DNA from 3 places in the Rhizobium sp. 768_B6_N1_8 genome. Region 2 is predicted to be linked to each of the others. Evidence: riboswitches for the same ligand, from Rfam matches in the RefSeq annotation. Region 2 holds a riboswitch; each other region holds the start of a gene.

Region 1 (3,269 bases), 1.4 Mb from region 2:
GCGGTTGGAAACCGCCTTTGCCGTGGTGGCGAGCGGGATCGATATCTCGCCGATCGATACGGCGAGGCTGACCATCAGGCCGAGCAGGAGGAAGGCGGCGATGGTGAGCGCGGCAAGCGCCCACCATTTCCTCTGTGGCAAGGCAGCCTGGCTCACTGCGCCAGACCGGAGGCGGCGATGCCCTTTGCCAGGATTTCGATGCCGTCGATCGTGCGGATCGTCGGGTTCATCGACTGCGCGTCCATCATGATGAAGCGCTTGTTTTTGACGGCATCGAGCTCCCTTGTGACCGGATCGTTTTCCAGGAAATCCACCTTCACCTTGGGATCGTCGGCGGCATAGCGGCGGCGGTCCATGGTGGCGATGACGATGACGGCGGGATTGGCCTGCGCAATCGTTTCCCAGCCGACGAGGGGCCATTCCTCTTCAGTCGTCACGACGTTCTTTGCGCCGAGCGTCTTCAGGATATAGGCCGGCGCGCTGTTCTTGCCGGCGATGAAGGCATCGCCTTTCACCTCCTTGCTGGAGAACCAGAAGACGACGGGCAGGTTCTTGGCTGCCGCGCCTGAAACGGAGGCAACGGCCGCGGCCTCGCGCTTCTTCAGGTCGGCGATCAGTTTATCGCCCCGGTCCTTCACGTCGAAGATTTCGGAGAGTTCGGCGATTTCCTGATAGATCAGGTCCATCGTGAACAGCTCCTTGCGCACGCCGTCTCCGCCATCGGTGTTGATCTTGGCGACGCAATCGGCCGGCGCGATATAGGTGTTGATGCCGAGGTCTTTGAATTGCTCGCGCTTGCCGACGGAGCCTTGGGCGCCGACATGCCATTCGAATTCGGCAGCCACCAGATCGGGCTCGGCACCGACGACGGATTCGAAGCTCGGGTCGTTGTCGGCCAGGCGTCTGATCTTGCTGTTGGCCTCGGCATATTGCGGCAGGACCGGGCCGACCCAGACGGCGGTGCCGGCGATCTTGTCGGCAAGGCCGAGCGAGAGGAGCACTTCGGTCATGCCCTGGCCGATCGAAACGATCTTGGCCGGTGCCTTCTCGAAGGTGACTTGCTGGCCGCAATTGCTGAGGGTGAGGGGATATTGGGTGGCGGCGAAGGCGGGTGCTGCAAGGTCGGCCAGGCAAAGGCTGGCGAGCCCGAACGCAAGGGAAAAGCCTGGAATAATCTGGCGCATTGGAAACTCTCGATCGGAAGGAAAAGGGCCAGCAGACGCCGGCGCGCGCAGATGCGTGAGCCAAACGTGGAGGAGGGCTAGCGGCGGGTGGTCCAATCGGGACGGATCGCGTGCGGCAAGCGGCAGGAAATAAGGTCAATCATATCTGCTCCTTGTCCAGGCATCCCCGCCTGGCTGATTGGATTGCGATTGACGGCAGGTCTCCTGGCTCGCGGATGTCAGCCGGTCATCTGCCTTCCCGCGCTTGCGCGCAGTGGCACTTGGAGTGACCAGCTCGCCGGTGATGTCCTGGAATGAACGACGAGGCATTCATTCCGGATATAACCGGCAATCCGCTTACAGTTGCGGGGGCAGCCACGGTCTTGGTCCCTTTTGGGTCGTCCGCACCGTGTTCCCTATTAATCCCCTCGAAGTTCTCCTCGGGGAACCGTCTCCCCCGACTTAGGACGTCACCATGGGCAACGTCAAGCAGGGCCAGCGAGAAGTATTGTTTGCGGAGGGAAGGCTGTCGTTTCGCAAATCCGGAATGACAGAAATTTTACCTCATGCTAATGTAGAATCCGCTGATGGGTGGAGGAGCAACCATGAGTATTTTCGACGGTTTAGGCGGTGTTCTCTCTGATGTGCTTGCCGGCAGGCAGGTCGATTACGTCGCGGTTGCAACCAGAATATTCGACAATGCCGGAGGGCTGCAGGGCATCGTTTCCCAGCTCAATTCGGCGGGCCTCGGCGAGCAGGTCTCATCCTGGATCGGCACCGGCCACAATCTTCCCGTATCGGCGGAACAGATCCAGGCGGCCTTGTCGTCCGATCAGCTGCGCGATCTCGCCGCCAAGTTCGGCGTCAATGCCGATGATGTGTCCAAGCTGCTTGCCGAGCATCTGCCGAAAGCCGTCGATGCGGCAACGCCCAATGGAACCGTTTCATAGGCTTCAAAGACTTGGGGTCTCAAAGATTTGGGGCCCCAAAGACGTGCATGCCGTGAACTGCCCCCAACACGAGGATATCCCATGATTGCGAGATTGCTTGTGCCCGCTTCCGCCGGAGCGTTGATTGCCGCCGCCTTCTTCGTTTCTCCGGCCTCCGCGCTGACCATGAAGGAATGCAGCGCCAAATATCAGACGGCCAAGGCCGATGGTTCGGCCAAGGACATGAAGTGGAACGACTTCCGGGCGAAGTTCTGTGGCGCGGATGCGGCCGCCGAAGATGCTGCCGATGACAAGGCAGTGGCCGCAACGACGGACAAGGAGCCCGCAAAGCCGACGGTCAAGGCCCCCAAGGGCGTGACCATGCCGAAGGCGATCGACAAGAAATACGCCAGCGAAACGCCTGCCAAGGGCCGGCTGCATACCTGCGTCGACAGCTATCATGCCAACAAGGATGCCGGCACGCTCAACGATCTGAAATGGATCCAGAAGGGCGGCGGCTATTGGAGCCTTTGCAATACGGCATTGAAGGCCGGTAGCTGAGGTTTAGGCTGGCGAGGGCGGGGCGCATGGCTATTGCGCTCCTACCTCTGCCACATCCTCTCGATCCGTCAGGATGCGGTCGATCAGCCCCCATTCCAGGGCCTCTTCAGCCCTCATGAAGCGGTCCCGATCCATCGCCTGCTCGAACTCTTCATAGGATCGCCCGCAATGCTCGGCATAGAGGCTGGTCATGAGCTGCTTCGTCTTCCTGATTTCCTCGGCATGAATGAGCATATCGGACGCCTGGCCCTGGAAGCCGCCGAGGGGCTGGTGGATGAGGATGCTGGCATTCGGAAGGGCATATCGCTCTCCCGGCTGGCCGGCCATCAGCAGGAAGGAGCCCATCGAGCGGGCCGTTCCCATGCAGAGCGTGTGCACCGGCGCGCGGATGAAACGCATCGTGTCGTACATGGCAAAACCGCTGGTCACGACGCCGCCCGGCGAATTGATGTAGAGGTTGATCGGCTTCTTGGGATTTTCTGCCTCCAGGAACAGAAGCTGGGCGCAGACGAGGGCGGACACGCCGTCGTTGATCTCGCCGTTCAGAAAGATGATCCGCTCACGCAAGAGGCGGGAATAGATGTCGAAAGATCGCTCCCCTCGGGAGGATTGTTCG
Region 2 (3,269 bases):
CTGTCATCGGCTTCGGCCGGGAGACGTCCCCGAAGATAACAGGCGGTCGGACGTAACGGGAGCCATAGCTCTGCACCCAGGCATGTTGAGTGAAGGCGAAGCCGGAAAGCTGCTCACCGAAATACTGCACCATGTCATTGCGTTCGAATTCGCCGTGGACAAGCACGTCGAGGCCGATTTCCTCCTGCCAGCGGATCGCCGCTTCGGTCTCCTTTTTCAGAAAGGCATCATAATCCGCCTCGCTGATCGTGCCCTTGGTGAAAGCGGAGCGGGACTTTCGAACATCTGATGTCTGCGGGAAGGAGCCGATCGTCGTCGTCGGGAACAGCGGCAGGCGAAGCTTACGCTCCTGCAGTCCGGTCCGCTCGGCAAAATCGCTGCTGCGTGTCTTCATCGCCTCGTCGATCGCGGCAACCCGCTGTCTGACCTTCAGATCATGTACGCGCGTAGATGCGGCGCGCGATGCAACGGCCTGCGAGGCTGCCGCAATCACCTGGGAGGCCTTGCCGGCATCGCCGAGCGCTGCGATCTCCTCAAGCTTCTGGGCAGCGAAGGCGAGCCATGATTTCAGCTCACCATCCAGCCCGCTCTCCAGTTCCAGATCGATCGGCACGTGCAGCAGCGAGCAGGACGGCGCGATCTGTAGCCGGTCCGCACCAAAGTGCTGGACAAGCGGCTCGATCCTCTCCCGGATCGCCGCAAGGTCTGCCTTCCAGATATTGCGCCCGTCGATGACGCCAAGCGAAAATGTCAGATCGCTGGGTGCCTTGAAAAGGGCATCGATCTGCTGTGGAGCGCGAACGAGATCGACATGCAGGCCGGCAACCGGGAGCGAGAGCGCCGTCGGCAGATTGTCGCCGATCGCGCCGAAATAGGTGGCGACCATGATCTTCAGGTCGGGCACCAATTCATGCAGCGCACGATAGGTATGCTGCAGTGCTGCCTGCTCTTCCTGTGAAAGATCGAGCACGAAGCAAGGTTCGTCGATCTGCACCCAGTCGACACCGGCTGCACGAAGTTCTGCCAGTACTTTTGTATAAACAGGCAACAAGCGTGCAAGCAGGTCAATCGGCGCAAAACCTTCTTCGCTTCCCTTGGCGAGTTTCAGGAAGGTAACCGGACCGAGGATGACCGGCCGGGTATGGATGCCAAGTGTCTTGGCCTCGACGAAGGCATCAAGTGGCTTGTTCGCCGTCAGGGCAAAGGTCTGATCGGGGCCGAGTTCCGGCACCATGTAGTGGTAGTTCGTGTCGAACCATTTCGTCATTTCGAGCGCCGGCGCGCCATGCCCGTGATGGTGCTGATGGCCGCAATCGACATGCGCCTCTTCGCCGGTGGAGCCGCGCGCCATCGCGAAATAGGTGTCGAGAGAAACTTGCCCGCCCTTCCAGCCATAGGCGGCGGGAATGGCGCCGACCATGACCGCCGTGTCGAGCACATGGTCGTAAAGCGAGAAATCGTTCGAGGGGATGACGTCGATCCCCTTCTGCTTCTGCAGGAGCCAGTTTTCCGCCCGCAGCCGCTTCGCGACATCGAGAAGCGCGCCGGCATCGGATTTGCCGGCCCAGTAGCTCTCCAGTGCGAATTTGAGTTCGCGATGCTTTCCGATCCTGGGAAAGCCGAGATTTGCAGTCTTGATAGTCATTTTCCTTACCCCGAAGGTTATGGGCAAGGCTGCGGCGCAACGCATCGACGAGATACGGCCATGGGAATGCCGTCTCGCGCAAGCGGCACACCGGGACACCCCGCCCGTGGACGTTATCTATCGCGGCAGGTCTCCTGGCTTGCGGGTCATCGACATCGTCCAGTCTTCCCGGGCGTCTTCCCAGTGACGTCGAAGGACGGTGTCTATCCGCTTACAGTTGCGGGGGCAGCTTCGGTCTTGGCGATGGCCGCACCGAATTCCCTCTTAGCTTGGGATCAACAGATCCCAAGAACCAACGATCCGGCAAGCATGCACCCGCCGCATCGCAACGTCAATATGATATAAAGAAATCTTTATGTCTTTATCTGAAGAAGCCGAAGTGCATTCATCGTCACCAGCACGGTCGCACCCGTATCGGCGAGGATCGCCGGCCACAGGCCGGTGATGCCGATGATGGTGGTAACCAGGAACACGGCCTTCAGCCCGAGCGCGATGGTGATGTTCTGAAAGATATTGCGCATCGTCCGCTTCGAAAGGTCGATCATCCGGGCTACGTCGCCGACACGCCCATGCAGCACAGCCGCATCCGCCGTCTCCAGCGCCACGTCGGTGCCGCCGCCCATGGCGATGCCGACATCGGCAGCGGCAAGTGCCGGCGCGTCATTAATGCCGTCACCCACCTTGGCGACGAACAGACCTTCCTTCTTCAGTTCGCCAACAATGCGCTGCTTGTCCTGCGGCAGGAGTTCGCCGCGCCAGTCGATGCCGAGATCGCCGGCAACGGCTGCCGCCGTGCGCTTGTTGTCGCCGGTCAGCATGATGGCGCGCACGCCAGCTGCCTTCAGCGTCGCAAGCCCGCTCTTTGCGTCTTCACGAGGTTCGTCGCGCATGGCGATGAGACCGGCGGCGACACCATTGACGAGCAGCACCGAGACGCTCTTGCCCGCGCCGTTCAGCACCGCGACCTGTTCGTCCTGCTCCGCATTCAGCGCCCCGCGCTCGCGCGCAGCCGGCGGCGACAGGAGATCGAGCGTCTCCCCACCCACCTTGCCGGTCATGCCCTTGCCGGGAAGCGCTTCGACTTCGAAAGCCGGCGGCACGGGTACTCCATCAGCCTTGGCGCGATTGAGAATTGCCAGCGCCAGCGGATGGCTGGAGCCTTGCTCCAGAACGGCAGCGCGCGAAAGTACCTCTGCCTCGGTGCGTCCGTAAGAAATTATATCGGTGACCTGTGGTTTGCCTTCGGTCAGCGTACCGGTCTTGTCGAAGGCAACGGCCGTCACCTTGCCGAGCGATTCCAGAACCGCCCCGCCCTTCATCAGCAGACCGCGGCGCGCGCCCGCCGAAAGCGACGCGGCAATCGCCGCCGGTGTGGAAATGACCAGCGCGCAGGGGCAGCCGATCAGCAGGATTGCGAGACCCTTGTAGACCCATTCGCCCCATGCCCCGCCCATCAGCAACGGCGGCAAAACGGCGACCAGAGCCGCCACGACGACGACACCAGGCGTATAATAGCGGGAGAAGCGATCGATGAAGCGCTCCGTCGGCGCCTTCGATTCCTGGGCTTCCTCCACCAGCTTGACGACGCGGGCAATCGTATTGTCCTCGGCAGCGGCCGTGACAC
Region 3 (3,269 bases), 1.3 Mb from region 2:
TCCCCGTCGCTGATCGTTCCCTGTTGAGCCAGAAGCAGGTGCATCGAAACCCCTTAGACCAGTGCCGCGATCGCCTTGCGCACCGCGTCCTGATCCATCTCATGCAGGCCGATGACGACGAGGCGCGTGGTGCGGGCTTCGCCCGGCGTCCAGGCGCGGTCGAAATACTGGTCGATGCGGGCACCCACGGCCTGCAGCTGCAGGCGCATCGGCTTGCCGGAGACATCGATGAAGCCCTTGAGACGCAGCACGTCATGCTCGGCGATAATGCCCTTCAGCTTCTCGACGAAACCTGATGTATCGGCGATAGCGCCGAGCTCGACGACGAAACTGTCGAATTCGTCGTGATCGTGCGGCGTACCGTCCTCATGCTCCAGCTCGTGATGGGACTTGCGGTTGACGATATCGTCTTCCGTGCCGATGCCGAGGCCGAGCAGCACGCTTGCCGGCACCTCGCCATTCCTGGCCTCGATCATCACAGGCTTGCGGGCGATGCGCGAGGCGACTTCGCTTTTCACACGGCCAAGGCCGTCAGCGTCGATCAGGTCGGTCTTGTTGAGCACGATCAGATCAGCGCAGGTCAGCTGATCCTCGAAGAGCTCCTCGATCGGGCTTTCATGATCGAGCGATTCATCCTCGACCCGGCGTGCATCGACAGCATCATGGTCATCGGCAAAACGCCCTGCGGCAACAGCGGCGCTGTCGACCACGGTGATGACGCCGTCAACGGTGACTTCGCTTCTGATGTCCGGCCAGTTGAAGGCGGCGACCAGCGGCTGTGGCAAGGCAAGGCCTGAAGTTTCGATGACGATATGGTCCGGGCGCTGCTCGCGCTCCAGAAGCTTGGTCATGGTCGGAATGAAATCGTCGGCGACCGTGCAGCAGATGCAGCCATTGGTGAGCTCGATAATATCGTCCTCGGTGCAATTCTCCGCCCCGCAGCCCTTCAGCACATCGCCATCGACGCCGAGATCGCCGAACTCGTTGATGATGAGCGCAATCTTCTTGCCGCCGGCATTGGTGAGCAGGTTGCGGATCATTGTCGTCTTGCCCGCACCGAGGAAGCCAGTGATGACGGTCGCGGGAATTTTCTGCTGCATGGATTTAACCCTTCATTTTCAGCGGCAGACCTGCCGCGATAAAATACACGTCGTCGGCCACAGCCGCGATCATCTGGTGCAGCCGGCCGGCATGGTCGCGAAAATCCCGCGCCATGCGGTTCTCAGGCACGATGCCGAGGCCGACTTCATTGGAAACGATGACGAGCCGCGCCTTTGCCTGCGGTAGAAAGGCGGCAAGGGCGGCGGACTGGGCGGCGATATCGCGCCCCTCCATCATCAGATTGGTGAGCCACAGCGTCAGGCAATCAACGAGAACAGCCCTGCCCTCGCCGTCGATTGCCGCAAGGCGCTCGGTAAGGTCGAGCGGTTCCTCATGCGTGGTCCAGGAGGGGCCGCGGTCGGCCTTGTGCTGGTCGATACGCGCCTGCATTTCGTCATCCCAGGCGCGGCCTGTGGCGATGTAGTGGTGGTCGAGGCCGCTTGTGGTGACGAGGTTTTCGGCGAAGCGGGATTTGCCGGAGCGGGCGCCGCCAAGGATGAAGGTGGCGTTGAGAAGGCTCTTGGTCATGCCACGGCCGCCCTTGGAGCGAAGGCGCGGCTCCACCCACTTCCCTCATCCCTGTGCTTGTCACAGGGATCCAGCGTGCCCAAGTCCTTGGGCACGAGAGACTCACTCAACGACGGCGTAGATTCACTCACTGCGCGGACGCGCCGTGGCTGGATTCCTGTGACAAGCACAGGAATGAGGGAGGAGAGGAAAGTGCGCGCCGGGTAACGTCCACCAACAGGCGCCAGACGCATCCCATCAGGAGGTACCGAACCGACACCTTTCACATGCACCACCAGAGGCAGCGCTGAATCAAATCCTTCAGCCAAGACAACCTCCGTGCTGGCAGCGGGCAAACGGCCCAGTATGGGCATTATGCCCGGCACGGATGGCAGGTCTCCTGGCTCGCAGTTAGCGGCCGCGACAGGGGCAGACCGTTTCCGGTCGCCCCTGATCGTGCCAGCGGATCCGCCTCGCCTTCCCGGCTGCTTCTCGTGAAAAGGCGGACGATTCGTAGAAATAGAGGCGTCCTGCCCCGGCTGATCACGATGCATTCCAGTGGCTTTTCCGGCACTTATACCGCCTTGCCCGCCTGCAGAATGCGAGGCTGTCAGCGCAACGGCTAAAATACCGGACGGAAGACCCTGACTGCTCTACAGTCGCGGGGTCGGCTGTGATGAAGGCGCCCGGCTTGGGTCCGCCCCGTCACATTCCCTTTTCATCCGGAAGGCGTAAGGCCGATCCGGAACCATCCATTATGTCAATTCATGGTTAGGCTTCCGCCCCGGGCATGTCAATCGGCGCACTGGGTGCACACAGAGATCATCTCGACTTACACTACCGATATTATCGTCTTTAATCAAAGGTTTACGTCACAAAAACTTTACGGCGCAGTCGGTATTTTGCCGCAATTGCCGCTCATGCGGATGCCGGCTCCGCCCTTGACCCCCACTCCTGCCGCCTAGTTTCCCCATGATGCTCTCCCGAATGGATATTCGCCGCCTCGGCCCTCTCGGCACCGTCTTTGATCCGGGACGCCTGCGCGCGCTTATCCGCCACAGCGAAATGGGCATGGTCTTTGCCGGCGCGCTCGTCGGTATCGCCTCGGGGCTTGCGGTCACCGCCATGAGCTATGTCTCGGAAGAGATGCACAGGCTGATCTTCGGCATAGACGGCACGACGAGGCTCAGCGCCTCGCAGATCGACAGCAAGTTCCTGCTGATGACGGCCCCGGTTGCCGGCGGCATGCTGCTCGGCCTGTTGATCTTCATTCTCGCCAGATGGCGCAAGAAGCCGATGGTCGACCCGATCGAGGCCAATGCCTTGCATGGCGGCCGCCTGTCGCTGACGGACAGCATCCTCGTCGCCATCCAGAACCTCGTTTCCAACGGCTTCGGCGCGTCCGTCGGTCTGGAGGCCGGCTATACGCAGCTTGCAGCCGGCATCGCTTCGAAATTCGGCCTGAAGCTGCAGCTGCGCCGCTCCGACATGCGCGTCCTCGTCGGCTGCGGCGCGGCCGGCGCCATCGCCGCCGCCTTCAATGCACCGCTGACGGGCGCCTTCTATGCCTTCGAGCTGATCATCGGCACCTACACCATCGTCTCGCTGACGCCCGTCGTCGTCGCGGCCCTCGTCGCTACACTGGTCGCCCGGCTGCTATC

The links. A riboswitch is a leader RNA that binds a small molecule or an ion and turns the genes downstream of it on or off. The one in region 2 is predicted to bind cobalamin.
Region 1: it holds a riboswitch for cobalamin, as region 2 does, so the genes downstream of both, AB8B33_RS13130 (ABC transporter substrate-binding protein) here and metE (5-methyltetrahydropteroyltriglutamate--homocysteine S-methyltransferase) in region 2, are expected to answer to the same signal.
Region 3: it holds a riboswitch for cobalamin, as region 2 does, so the genes downstream of both, cobU (bifunctional adenosylcobinamide kinase/adenosylcobinamide-phosphate guanylyltransferase) here and metE (5-methyltetrahydropteroyltriglutamate--homocysteine S-methyltransferase) in region 2, are expected to answer to the same signal.

The regions. Positions count from the first base shown of each region.
Region 1 is NZ_JBPWPV010000001.1:2,537,960-2,541,228, reverse strand. Features, by position in the region: gene AB8B33_RS13135 (FecCD family ABC transporter permease) at 1-141, opposite strand, end outside; gene AB8B33_RS13130 (ABC transporter substrate-binding protein) at 153-1,184, opposite strand; cobalamin riboswitch at 1,362-1,631, opposite strand; gene AB8B33_RS13125 (YidB family protein) at 1,769-2,113, shown strand; gene AB8B33_RS13120 (hypothetical protein) at 2,195-2,653, shown strand; gene AB8B33_RS13115 (ATP-dependent Clp protease proteolytic subunit) at 2,684-3,269, opposite strand, start outside.
Region 2 is NZ_JBPWPV010000001.1:3,954,890-3,958,158, forward strand. Features, by position in the region: gene metE (5-methyltetrahydropteroyltriglutamate--homocysteine S-methyltransferase) at 1-1,645, opposite strand, end outside; cobalamin riboswitch at 1,753-1,958, opposite strand; gene AB8B33_RS20215 (heavy metal translocating P-type ATPase) at 1,999-3,269, opposite strand, start outside.
Region 3 is NZ_JBPWPV010000001.1:2,683,440-2,686,708, forward strand. Features, by position in the region: gene cobN (cobaltochelatase subunit CobN) at 1-44, opposite strand, end outside; gene cobW (cobalamin biosynthesis protein CobW) at 54-1,100, opposite strand; gene cobU (bifunctional adenosylcobinamide kinase/adenosylcobinamide-phosphate guanylyltransferase) at 1,105-1,629, opposite strand; cobalamin riboswitch at 1,982-2,376, opposite strand; gene AB8B33_RS13875 (chloride channel protein) at 2,584-3,269, shown strand, end outside.